One region of the Paenibacillus sp. 2KB_20 genome, then DNA from elsewhere that is predicted to be linked to it. Evidence: riboswitches for the same ligand, from Rfam matches in the RefSeq annotation. Region 1 holds a riboswitch; the other holds the start of a gene.

Region 1 (6,059 bases):
GCCATGGATATTCTGGTATCGCAAAAAGCTCCGGTACGCGTAACGGCGCTTATAGCCGTTGCGGATAATTTATCGGGACCGGATGCAATGCTTCCTTCTTCCGTTGTTCATTATCCGAATGGTTTAAGCGTTCAGGTAGCGAATACGGATGGGGAGGGGAGATTGATCATTGCGGATGCGCTGCTGCATGCAGCGAAGCTTGGCGCAGATAAGGTGATTGATATCGCAACCCTTACCGGTAATGTCGGAGCCGCACTGGGCTTGGAGATTGCGGGCATCTGGGGTGATCAACAGATTACAGCCGATTTGGTTGAGATCGGTGAGCGTAACGGAGAGCGCCTATGGCCTATGCCGCTGATGGACGAGTACGAATCGGATCTCAGAAGCGATTATGCCGATCTGAAAAATGTGGGTACGTCAACTTTGGCAGGCGCTATAACGGCTGCGCTGTTTATCCGTTATTTTGTGGCGGATTCCATGAAATGGGTGCACATCGATATGGCGGGCACGGTTCAGTATAAAAGAGAATTTCCCCACTCCGCAGCGGGGGCTACCGGCTATGGTGCAAGATTGCTCGCCGATTATGTGGAGAAGCAGTTTCTCCATGCATAAAGAATCAACTTCAGTAAGGAGTGACGACGATGCTGCTTGAAATAATCGCAACATGCGTGGATGATGCCATCACAGCAGAGAAGAATGGCGCGGACCGTCTGGAATTGATCACAGCGATAACCGAAGGCGGGCTTACGCCGGGAATCGGGCTTGTTGAAGAGGTTGTGAAAGCCGTTCAGATTCCTGTACATGTCATGGTCAGACCACATAGCAGATCCTTTGTGTACAACGAACATGATATAGCTACCATGATGGCCGAAGTTAAGGCGGTCCGCAAGGCAGGTGCAGCTGGCGTTGTGCTTGGCATGCTGACTCCGGAAGGGAAGATTGACGAGGACTCCTTGGTCAAAATGCTGGAATGGACAGGAGATATGCAAGTCACGTTCCACCGGGCTTTTGATGAACTGAAGGATCAGTTCGAAGGACTGCGTACATTGCAGAAATACCCGTCGGTTACCCGTGTCCTAACGTCAGGAGGGCCGGAGCCTGCACCGCAGGCCATCCCGAGAATTCGGGAGCTTGTAGAACAAACGGCAGGCAGTGAACTTAAAATATTGGCCGGCAATGGTCTGAAGTGGGAAATCATACACGATTTTATCGACCGGACCGGTGTGAGCGAGGTCCATTTCGGCTCAGCTGTTCGGTACGGTCGATCAGGGCTGAAGCCCATCGATCCGGTCGAGCTGCGATCGCTGGCTGAGAGCATACATCAATAGAAGTAGCAAACCTATCGGAAACAGGTGAACAAAAATTGCAAACCGTATGGAATAAACAGCAAGAATTTGTGGTTGGCGTTGACCTTGGGGGTACGAAGATCGCGGCAGCGCTCTTTGATTCCGAAGGACAGCTGCTGAACCGGGAGCAAATGGAGACAGCGGGTGCGCGTACGGCTGAAGAAGTGGTCGCGAGAATTACGAACATGATCCGCAGTGTGTCGGACGGCCACCCTCTTCGAGGCGTAGGGATGGCTTCACCCGGAACAGTTAACAGTAGGGAGGGGATTGTCATTCATGGTACGAATCTGCCGGAATGGACGAATGTCCCCCTCAAAGCCTGGATGGAACGTGATCTGCATACGGAAGTACAGGTGCTGAATGATGCCAATGCAGCCGCATGGGGAGAGTATGTAAGAGGTGCCGGAAGAGGGTCGACGAACATGGTGTACGTGACGCTAAGCACCGGCATCGGCTCAGGGATCGTGCTGGATGGGAAGCTGTTCCTGGGCAGCAGTTCATTTGCTGGGGAACTGGGACATCATATCATTGATCCGAACGGTCCGCAGTGCAATTGCGGGAGCCACGGCTGCTGGGAGGTATTTGCTTCAGGAACGGCCATCGGCCAGGCAGCATCCCAGCGGATGCTCACCCAGCCCAGCGTAATTTCTGAACTGGCCGCAGCCGAGGCGGGAGTGAACGCTAAACATGTTTTCGAGGCTAAACGTCTTCATGACCCCGTCGCAGTAGAGGTCATCGATCGAGCCATCTATTATATGGCGCTAGGACTGGTTAACGTCATTCACAGCTTCAACCCCGATCGCATCGTGATTGGAGGGGGAGTAAGCAGAGCGGGCGATCTTTTATTTCCGCAGCTGCGGGAAATGACAGATAAGCTGGTCATGCCATCCTATTTAGGCACGTACGAGATCGTTCCTGCAGGACTTCGGGACGATGTTGGTCTGGTTGGAGCTGCGGCCTTGTTCCAGTAGCATAGGTGTAAAGAGAACGTTACGGATAGAATAAAGGATGGAATAGAGGTTAGATAAAAAGCGTTCGGATCGGCGACGTAGTTTCATGTTAACCGAGCTTAAGCGAATTAGACAAAAGCCGCCCTTCAGGGGGCGGCTTTCCAATTATTCATAGAGAGCGGGAAACGGAGCGATCATTTTTTTCGTTATAAGTCCGTAACATGTGACAAGTGATAGGCGTGAACCGTAAGCCGTCATCCGTTTTCACTGGAGGCGAGTTTTTGGTTTCCTGGTTAGGTTTGTTTGTATCCGACAAACAATAAGCGGTTGCTCACACTTTCCCGCGATGCCGGCGGAAACCGCCGGCTCCAAACCCGCACGTGGGATGACCTGCAGGCTTGGAGCCGGCGGCTGCCGCTATTCCATGTACTTGGATGCGTCAAACGTAATCATGGACGTATGATTGGCATGTTCAATCAGTGAAGAGAGCTTGGTTACTTCGCGTTCCTTCTTCCGCGCTTGCGCCTGATAAGCTTCCGGATCATATAAAGCGACGTTGAACAGCGTTACGGCACCATCTCCGCTGCCACGGCTGCTCTGCCGCTCCAGCTTCTTGCGGGAGCCGAGATGAGCAAGTTGTCCGATATCGCTGCGGATCTGTTTGGCCAGCTCGATCGCTTCCATGATGGTCATGTCGGAGCCGTTCCAGCTAATGGTTTGCGTTGTATTGGAGATTGCCATCAGCAAATCCAGCTTTCTGTAATCCGCGGCGGCGGCTTCGATTTCTTCCGTAATGGCATCCACACTGCGTGCAGGATATTCCGCCGTTTCCCCTTTTTCAATGATTGTGCTGCTGTTGTTCAAGCGTTCCGACATCAATTGATTCAAGAGACGGTTGATTGCTGCCCGGACTGCCAAAGCTTCAGCCATCGTGATTTGTCTCATAAGTGATCGATCACCTCTTTAATTTCATTACTGATTATGTAAACGCATAGGTTTGTAAAAAGTTGCTAGATTATTAAAAAAAGCAGTTCGAGAAGGAAAGCAGAGTTACATAATTGTCATGACTGTGTGAAGATGGTTAAAAAATAGTCGGCCGGAATTAACCATCTTTACGACAGCTCCAAACATAAAACGATAGATTTTTAGGATATGATTGACAGCATCCTTGCTTGTATACTATATTAAGAGAAGGTTACAAAACGTTAATGAATTTTGCCGAATTTCGTTTGGAAAACGGGGGAACCGTCTTGGGTGAATTACTCTTGTATAGAGAGTATAGGGAACCTTCAACCGAACCCTTAGCTAACTCCGTAGGCATCGAAGGAGAGAACATATTTTGAAGAAGTTTGTCATCACTTTGCTAGGGTCTGCAATTATTTTTTCTTCCGGTGCCGTATCAGCATTTGCTGATCAACAACCGAATTTTCAGTATCAAGTGAAGCAATTGGTAGGAACTCCATACAAATGGGGCGGAACGACCACTAGCGGGTTTGATTGCTCCGGATTTATTCTGTACATGTTTAGAAATTTTGATATGGATCTTCCACGCACTTCCCAAAGCCAGGCTCAAGCCGGTGAACATGTGGATCGCGAAGATCTGCGGGTTGGAGATTTGGTATTCTTCAATACAAGCGGCAGCGGAATTTCTCATGCAGGCGTTTACATTGGTGACGGACAATTTGCGCATGCTTCCAGCAGCAAGGGAGTCAGAATCAGCAAGCTTAGCGATTCATATTACGAGCCACGTTATGTCACGGCACGTCGTGTGTTGAGTCAAGAAAATTATGCGAGACTGGTAGGAAGCGCAAGCTAATTGGATTACATTGCAGTTTAGGGTTCAATACATAACCAGAAAGCCTGACAAAGGGTTGTCCTTGTCAGGCTTTCTTTTTTTTAGATATCAGAAAGTATAAACTTCGAAGCTTGTGACTTCCTGATATCGCAAGAAAAACGTCTACTAACTGCGGTCTGTCATCTGTGAAAGTAGCGTCGATAGAAGTTTTTCTTACTATAAGTCTGTCAATCCCCACAGGGGTTGTTCGGTTACTCCTTAACAACAGAGGCATTCACAGCTGCTTCCATCCCGTTATTATAGAGACGGAACAAGCCAAGACGCCAGAAAGCAGCGCCTTTCAGATCATAGCGTTTGGCCAAACCGAGCTTATCGTCCACGGAAGTGGCTGTTTCGCTGCTTAAGCTGATGCCAAGCAAAAGCTTCTGCTTCGGGACACCTGCTTGGAGTGCCAACTGGATCGCTTGGTCCACCAGGCTGTTTGGTTCGGGTACCTGAGATTTGGTTCCGACCGGATTGTACTGATAAGCCATAACGATGAGATCATCGGCGATGGAGGCCAGCGCTTTGTAATCGTAACCTTTATAGGCGCTGTTCAATGGCGGCACCGCTAAGGACAGAGCAATGTCATGCGGCAATGCTGCCTTTAATTGCTTGACATAATCATTGAGCAGCTTCTGCTGGTTTACGACATCCAGTTTAAAACCGAGCCCTTCAAAATCAAGTACAACGCCGCCGAAGCCGTTCTCCGTTACCGCGGATGTGATGCCTTCAATGGACTTTTGGCGCAGGCTGCTGTCGCTCAGTACTTTGGTTAATTCGCCGTTTCCATCTAAGGCATAGACCATGAGGTATGGTTTAATCTTCTGGTCCGTAGCATCTGCTACCATCGATTGCGGCGTAACGTCACCGGCCGCAGCGGGCAGGCGGTACTCGTCGCCTTGAAGCGTGAACTGACCTTCACGATCGATGCGGCTCCATCCAAAGGCGACTGAATTCATAGATGCAACAAGATCCCGTTCTTGGAAAGATTGCAATGCATAGAAGGCTCTCAAATGCATCTCGCGCTGCGGCGATACAAGGGAGACCGTGCGAGTTGCCTGATTCCAGCCCACATCGACACCGAAGTGGCTGCTGAACGAGCTAAGCGGGATCAGTACACGGCCTTCCCGTTGAACCGGCGGGGCCGCAAGCTTCACTTGTTTTCCATTGACCGTTGCTGTCGTGCTTCCCACCTGAAGTAACACTTCAGTCGATTGGCCTTTCACACTGCCGATGGCCTTTACGGTTTGCGTCTTGCTATTCCAGGTGATTTGAATGCTCAGCGCTTCACCGACCGTCCGGAATGGAACGTAGGTGACCCCTTTGTCTACCCGCGGAGCCGCATCGAAGGTTAGCGTAACATCATCCAGCTTTACCGATATGGCAGGCTCAGCATATACCTGACCAACATGGGGTGCGGTGCCGAGCAAGGATAAGGCAAGAACGGCAGCGACAGCTGTTTTTCCTATTTGTTTATGCAGCATGCTTTGGTATTTCCTCCGATCCATTAAATAATAGAATGATTTCATAGAATATGGAATTAGGTCTAGCATACGCTAGTATAGCAAAATTTTCATAGGGTTCCAATTCCATGATGTCAATGTCATAGAATAGATAAGAGTAAGCATGTTGATTTTTTAAACTTTCCGGTATAATAAATGAAGGATTTTATACATAACCTGATGATTACATGCATAGGGGGATAACGCGCGTGTTTAAATTCTGGAAAAACAAAAAGGGTAGGAATAGCGAAGACAACAACTCGTCCATCCCGGAAGAGATCGAAGCCGTACCGGATCGGATCATTGAACTAACAGGTCGCGAGGTTCGCCGCAGTGTGGCGCCTGTTCTTGGCATGACGGTGCTTGATCTGGCCGAACGGAATGACGTGGACTGGAACTCTTTTTGCAAAAGAGGAACTTGTGC
Region 2 (6,059 bases), on a different contig from region 1:
TCGGGCTGCAGCTGTTTAACCGCCGCGGCAAACGGCTGGAGCTTACCTCCATCGGACAGATTGTGTACACCTTTGCCCTGGAGCAGCGCCAGCAGCAGATCAAATTCATGCAGACGTTGGCCCATTACCGGGAGGGGGATCAGATCTCGATCAACCTGGGGGCCAGCCTAACCACACTGCAGACCACCTTGCCCCCGCTCGTTAACGCATTCATGGAGCGTCATCCCGCGGCCGAAATCAAGCTGATCACCGGCAAGACCCATGAAATCGTTTCTTATGTAAGAGATAAACGGGTCGATGTCGGCATTGTCGCCTCCTCCATCAACCAGCCCGGCTTAAACTGTATTCCGCTGTTTGATGACCATCTGGAGCTTGTCATCCCGTCTTCACACCCGCTGGCGGAGATCGAGGATGTCGGCATCGAGCAGCTTCAAGGCTTGCCGATGATCATTTTCTCAACCGGCACTTGGTACCGCAAGTTGACGGATGACCTGTTCCACCGCTGGGGCATTATGCCGGATATTCGGATGGAGATCGATTCCTTCGAAGCGATCGTCAGGCTCATCCCGACCTGCAAGGCAGCCGCGCTTCTGCCCAAATCCTATCTGAGACCGCAGCTGTTGTCCGATAACGGGCTTGTCGACATTCATATTCCGGCACTCATTGAAACCCGGCGAACAACTTCGCTGATCTACGGCCAAGCCTCGGAGCTGAGCAAGGCAGCCAGCCGCTGGATTGACGAAACGGAAATCCTGTTCCGTAAGCTGGAGGAGGATAAAACGAAGAAAACCTGACGGTATATAGGGTCGTCAGGTTTTTTTCTTCTTTATTTATTTTTCGAGCATATTCACGACCTCAGACTCAAAGAGATCCACATTATCATTGGAGCCGATAACGACCATAATGTCGCCGGAGTTCACCACATCCATGGCTGTTGGCGCTACGATGATGCCGGATTGTTTATTCAGGGCCACCACGCTGACACCGTAGCGAACCCTCGTATTGAGCTCGCTAAGCGTTTTTCCGTCCATGCAGTCCGTGACCGTCATCTCCACAATCAGATAGTCCTTGGATAATTCGATATAGTCGAGCAGGTTGGGCGTGACAAGCTGGTGAGCTACCCGGATCCCCATATCCCTTTCCGGAAAGATCACCCGGTCCACGCCCAGCTTCTCCAGCGCCCGGCCGTGCAGCACCGAAATCGCCTTGGCAACGACCATGGCGACACCAAGCTCTTTTAACAAGATGGCGGATAAGATGCTCATCTGAATATCGTTCCCGATCGCCACAATCCCGCAGTCGAAGTTACGGATACCGAGCGATTTAAGCACCTCTTCGTCCGTAGCATCCGCCACCACCGTGTGCGTCAGCAGCTCGCTCATATCCTCGACAACCTCTTCACTGCGGTCGATGCCGAGCACCTCATATCCCTGTTCCATCAGTTCAAGCGCCAGGCTGGCGCCAAATCGTCCCAAACCGATGATTGCAAATTGCTTTGGTTTCATGTCTCTCCTGTACTCCTTATCCAATAATCATTTTGCCTTCCGGATGACGATATAATTCTTTACCCTTTTTTGGCCCCAGTGCATAAGCAAGCGTCAAAGGCCCCAATCGCCCTGCAAACATCGTAATACTGATCAAAATCTTCCCGAATCCCGTCAGTTCAGGCGTTAAACCCATGGAGAGACCCACCGTACCGAAGGCGGATGTCGTTTCGAATAGGATCTCCAGGAAGCTCCCTTCCTCTGTCGTTGACAGAATCATCGATACGATTAGAACGAGCAGCAGTGCCAGTAATGCAATGGTCAGTGCCTTCAGCACCCGCTCCTGGGCCAGGCGATAACGGAACATGACGATGTCTTCACGCCCGCGCATCATGGCGATAACCGCCCCCACCATAATGGTGAAGGTTGTTGTTTTGATACCGCCACCGGTTGACCCTGGGGATGCTCCGATAAACATCAGAATCACGATAAAAAATTGCGTGGCCTGTCGAAGCCCCGTAATATCTATAGTATTCGCGCCAGCTGTACGCGGCGTTACGGACTGGAATAACGCACCGAAGAATTTTCCGCCCCAATTCAGAGAGCCGAGCGTCCTCGGATTGGTGAATTCAAATATAAGAATGACGATAAATCCAACCAGCAGCAAGGTAGCCGTCATGGTGAGCACCACTTTGGAGTGCAAGGAAAGTCTCCGCTGTTTTCGGAAATCAATCAGATCGGATAATACGATAAAACCAATCCCACCTGAGACAATCAAAAACATCACGACTATGTTGACTACAGGATCGTAGACATACCCAGTCAAACTCCGAAAATCACCAAACAAATCAAAACCGGCGTTGTTAAACATCGTGACTGCATGAAAAACGCCATAATAAATCGCCTGGCCGATCGGCATATCAAACGCCCAGCGGATCGATAGAATGATGGCACCACAGGCCTCGATGATGAGGGAGTACAACAACACTCTGCGAATCAGCCTTACGATTCCTTCCATCGAGGACTGATTCATCGCTTCTTGCAGAATGAGACGATCCTTGAGCGATATGCGTCTTTTCAGAGCCAAGGCAAATAAAGTAGCCATCGTCATGAATCCGAGCCCGCCGATCTGAATCAGCAGCATAATCACGACTTGGCCGAAGGAACTGAATGTCGTTCCTGTATCCACCACAACCAGACCCGTTACACATGTTGCCGATGTCGAAGTGAACAAGGCATCGATAAATTCAAGCGGTTCACCTGTACTTGTGGAAATCGGCAGCATTAACAGCGCCGTCCCGATGAAGATAATAGCCGCAAAACCAAGCACGAGAATCTGCGGTGGAGACAACCTGAGCCAGTTAAATTTAGAGTTCAATCGGTCACCTTCTTAAAAAAAATCAAGAAAAAAAGACACTGGAAAACGCAGTGCCCTTTACGGTCTGGTTCCTGTGCTGCAGCCTACGAGGTTAGCTGACGGATTCGGGCATTTCCACAGGTCGCCCTATTCATTATTCTAGGAATAATGAAATTCACCCCAATTACATGGTTCCCCCATTTTCAGTACGAAATTCGGCTGGAATATTCGGTTCCTTGAAGCATGATGTGATTATAACGCAATCTGGTACGTAACCCAATGCCGTTTTTCACCCAAAAAATCTTTAAAAGAGCGCGAATTGGGCATATTCAAGAATACAAGCATAGGGTTCTCTAACGTTTTCGAAACCTTTCATTCATTTTCATCGATTTGTTTCATTATTCCGGATATTGGGATAAGCTGCTTATGACTTTCATAACTATGTTATATTGACTCTATGCGTACTTAATCAGGCATATCGAATACCAGTGGGAGTATCAACTTTCCTAGAGGAGGAATTTCATGAATCGTGCAAGAGAGCCCTTGAAGCTGAAGCCCAATCTCAAACAGCTCATCGCGCCTGCCGCAGTCGGCCTGATTCTGTTCCTATTATTTCAGGTGTTTCCGTCGACGAATCCGGATTCTACCGAGATGGCATCTCCGAATATCATATCCAAGGAGCAGGCTCGGCAAGCGGCTTCAAGCTTTGCTCAGGAGCATTTGCAGTTTACGGCTGCAAAAACGGATGACACATTGGTTACATATCAATCCAAATCGGAACTTTACGGATATCTGGCGAAGGAAAAGAAACTTTCGGAATACAACAAAACCTATGAAGCCAAATATCCCTATGACGTATACCGCGTTCGCTTCAGCGAGCCGGGAGGCAATGCCCTCAATGTGGACGTGCACATGCAAAATTCAGGCATCGTCGGCTTCTCGTACGATTACGCCCGCTCCAGCTATGACCGGATTGAGCTGAACAAGGGCGATGTACAAAGGCAGATGCTGCTTGTCGTCGAGGACGGCATGTCATTAGCCGAGAAGCAAGCGCTCGCGGAGCCTTGGCTCCAGCGAGCGGGCTATGACCTGTCGCGCCTTGAGCTGGTTACACGGGAAGGGGAACCCCGGCTCCGATATGTGGACCCGGAATCCAAGATTGGCGATTCCCGATTGGAGCACCGTTTCACCTTCGAACATGGGAAATTACGCTCCTATGAGCCATCCTTCTCAGTCCCGTTCGCCCATTCCGCCTATGTCAACAAGCAGACTCAGGATGCAACGCTGCTGACACTCGCAGGGTATGGCCTGTTCACCCTCATCCTTGGCATTCTTGCCATTGTGTACAGCGTAAAGACCAGAGCCTATACGTCGTTTAAGCGCGGCCTGTTCCTAGCGGTGCTGCTGTTTATCATTCAGATGCTAAATACGTATAATCTGATTCCCGTTTTCAAATCCGAGGGGATGTCGCAAACCGGTATATTCGGGATGATGATTTTCTATGCGGTCTATTCGCTCATATTCTCCGCCCTGCTCTATTTCTCCCTTGTCGGGGGCAACGGACTATGGCAAAAAGAAGACGGGCTCAATCCATGGCCGCGCGCCAAAGAACCCGGATACGGTCATTATGTACTGGACAGCATGAAGCTGGGATATATGTGGGCTTTCATCCTGCTTGGGGTCCAATCCATTATCTTTATCGTTCTGGGCCTAACCTTAAATACATGGTCCACCACGGATGCCACACAGTCGCCTTACAACATGCTCTATCCTTGGCTGTTTCCGCTGATGGCCTGGCTGGCCGGCATATCCGAAGAGGCCGTCTATCGACTGTTCGGAATCAAAATGGTGAAAAAGATCGTCCGCAATACTTTCGTTGCCAGTTTGATTACCTCGCTCATCTGGGCGCTCGGGCATACGCTTTATCCGATATACCCTGTAATTTCCCGGCCCATTGAACTGGTTATCATCGGCTTGCTGTTCAGCTACATCTTTTTGAAATATGGGTATTTGGCGGCCATGTTCTCCCATGTCATCTTTAATAGCATCTTGATGGGTATTAGCCTGATCTTGCTCAAGGACACCACCAACTTGCTGATTGGTGCTTTCTACATGGTGCTTCCTGCGCTTGTTGCGTATGCGATTTACCGTTTCAATCCAACAAAAAAAGAGAAGCCGTATGTCACGACTCCTCCTCACGAAGTGCCTTAAGAATTTCCGTTGCTAATTTCTCACCGATTGAAAGGGGCTTGAAGTCTTCGACTGAAGCCTCTTTTATTTTTTTGACCGAGCCAAAATGCTTCAACAGCAGCTTCCGGCGCTTCTCTCCAATGCCCGGGATGGAATCCAGCTTGGAGGATACCATCGATTTGCCGCGCTGTTCGCGGTGGAAGGAAATCGCAAACCGGTGAACCTCATCTTGAATACGCTGCAGCAAATAGAACTCCTGGCTGTCCCGGGGCAGCGTAACCGGCTCCGGCGGGTCTCCGACCATGAGCTGAGCTGTTTTATGCTTGGCATCCTTCACAAGCCCGCAGACCGGGATAAACAACCCCAACTCATTCTCCAACACATCGCTGGCGGCGGAAATCTGTCCCTTCCCTCCATCGACCACAATCAGATCGGGAAGCGGCAAGTTCTCCTTCAAGACGCGCTCGTACCGCCGCCGGATCACTTCACGCATCGTATCATAATCGTCCGGTCCCAGCACGGTACGGATCTTGTACTTCCGGTATTCCTTCTTGTCCGGTTTCCCATTGGTGAATACAACCATGGCCGATACCGGGTTGGTCCCCTGGATGTTCGAGTTATCAAATGCTTCGATCCGGTTCAGCGACTGGAGGCCGATCACTTCGCCCAGATTCGCTGCTGCGACCGAGGTGCGTTCTTCATCGCGCTCAATCAAGCGGAATTTCTCGTCTAAGGACACCTTTGCATTATCCGACGCCATGCCCACCATCTGTTTCTTCAAACCACGCTGCGGCACATGCACCTTCACGCCGAGCCATTCCTGCAGGGCGGCAGCCCCTCCGGCTGCATCCACGATGCCAGCGGCTTCGGCCTGCTTCTCCTGTGCCTGGGCAAGGGCTGCCTGCTGCTCAACAGATGTTCCTGCGGAAAGCGTACTCGCCGAATCCACGGCTTCCTCTGGGTCTAACACACCTTCATCCACAGCCGTTCCAGCAACCGACTCTGGATCAGCCTCGCCTCCTATTAAC

Evidence for each region. Region 1 has a riboswitch for cyclic di-AMP ahead of AB4124_RS21645 (C40 family peptidase). Riboswitches for the same ligand answer to the same signal wherever they lie in the genome.
Region 2: it holds a riboswitch for cyclic di-AMP, as region 1 does, so the genes downstream of both, AB4124_RS05270 (TrkH family potassium uptake protein) here and AB4124_RS21645 (C40 family peptidase) in region 1, are expected to answer to the same signal.

What each region holds. Positions count from the first base shown of each region.
Region 1 is NZ_JBFRHH010000007.1:580,855-586,913, forward strand. It holds gene AB4124_RS21625 (leucyl aminopeptidase family protein) at 1-612, shown strand, start outside; gene AB4124_RS21630 (copper homeostasis protein CutC) at 642-1,328, shown strand; gene AB4124_RS21635 (ROK family protein) at 1,364-2,317, shown strand; gene AB4124_RS21640 (hypothetical protein) at 2,714-3,241, opposite strand; cyclic di-AMP (ydaO/yuaA leader) riboswitch at 3,503-3,632, shown strand; gene AB4124_RS21645 (C40 family peptidase) at 3,636-4,112, shown strand; gene AB4124_RS21650 (stalk domain-containing protein) at 4,343-5,617, opposite strand; gene AB4124_RS21655 (2Fe-2S iron-sulfur cluster-binding protein) at 5,845-6,059, shown strand, end outside.
Region 2 is NZ_JBFRHH010000001.1:1,118,757-1,124,815, forward strand. It holds gene AB4124_RS05260 (LysR family transcriptional regulator) at 1-794, shown strand, start outside; gene AB4124_RS05265 (potassium channel family protein) at 831-1,505, opposite strand; gene AB4124_RS05270 (TrkH family potassium uptake protein) at 1,522-2,862, opposite strand; cyclic di-AMP (ydaO/yuaA leader) riboswitch at 2,928-3,072, opposite strand; gene AB4124_RS05275 (CPBP family intramembrane glutamic endopeptidase) at 3,364-5,052, shown strand; gene uvrC (excinuclease ABC subunit UvrC) at 5,024-6,059, opposite strand, start outside.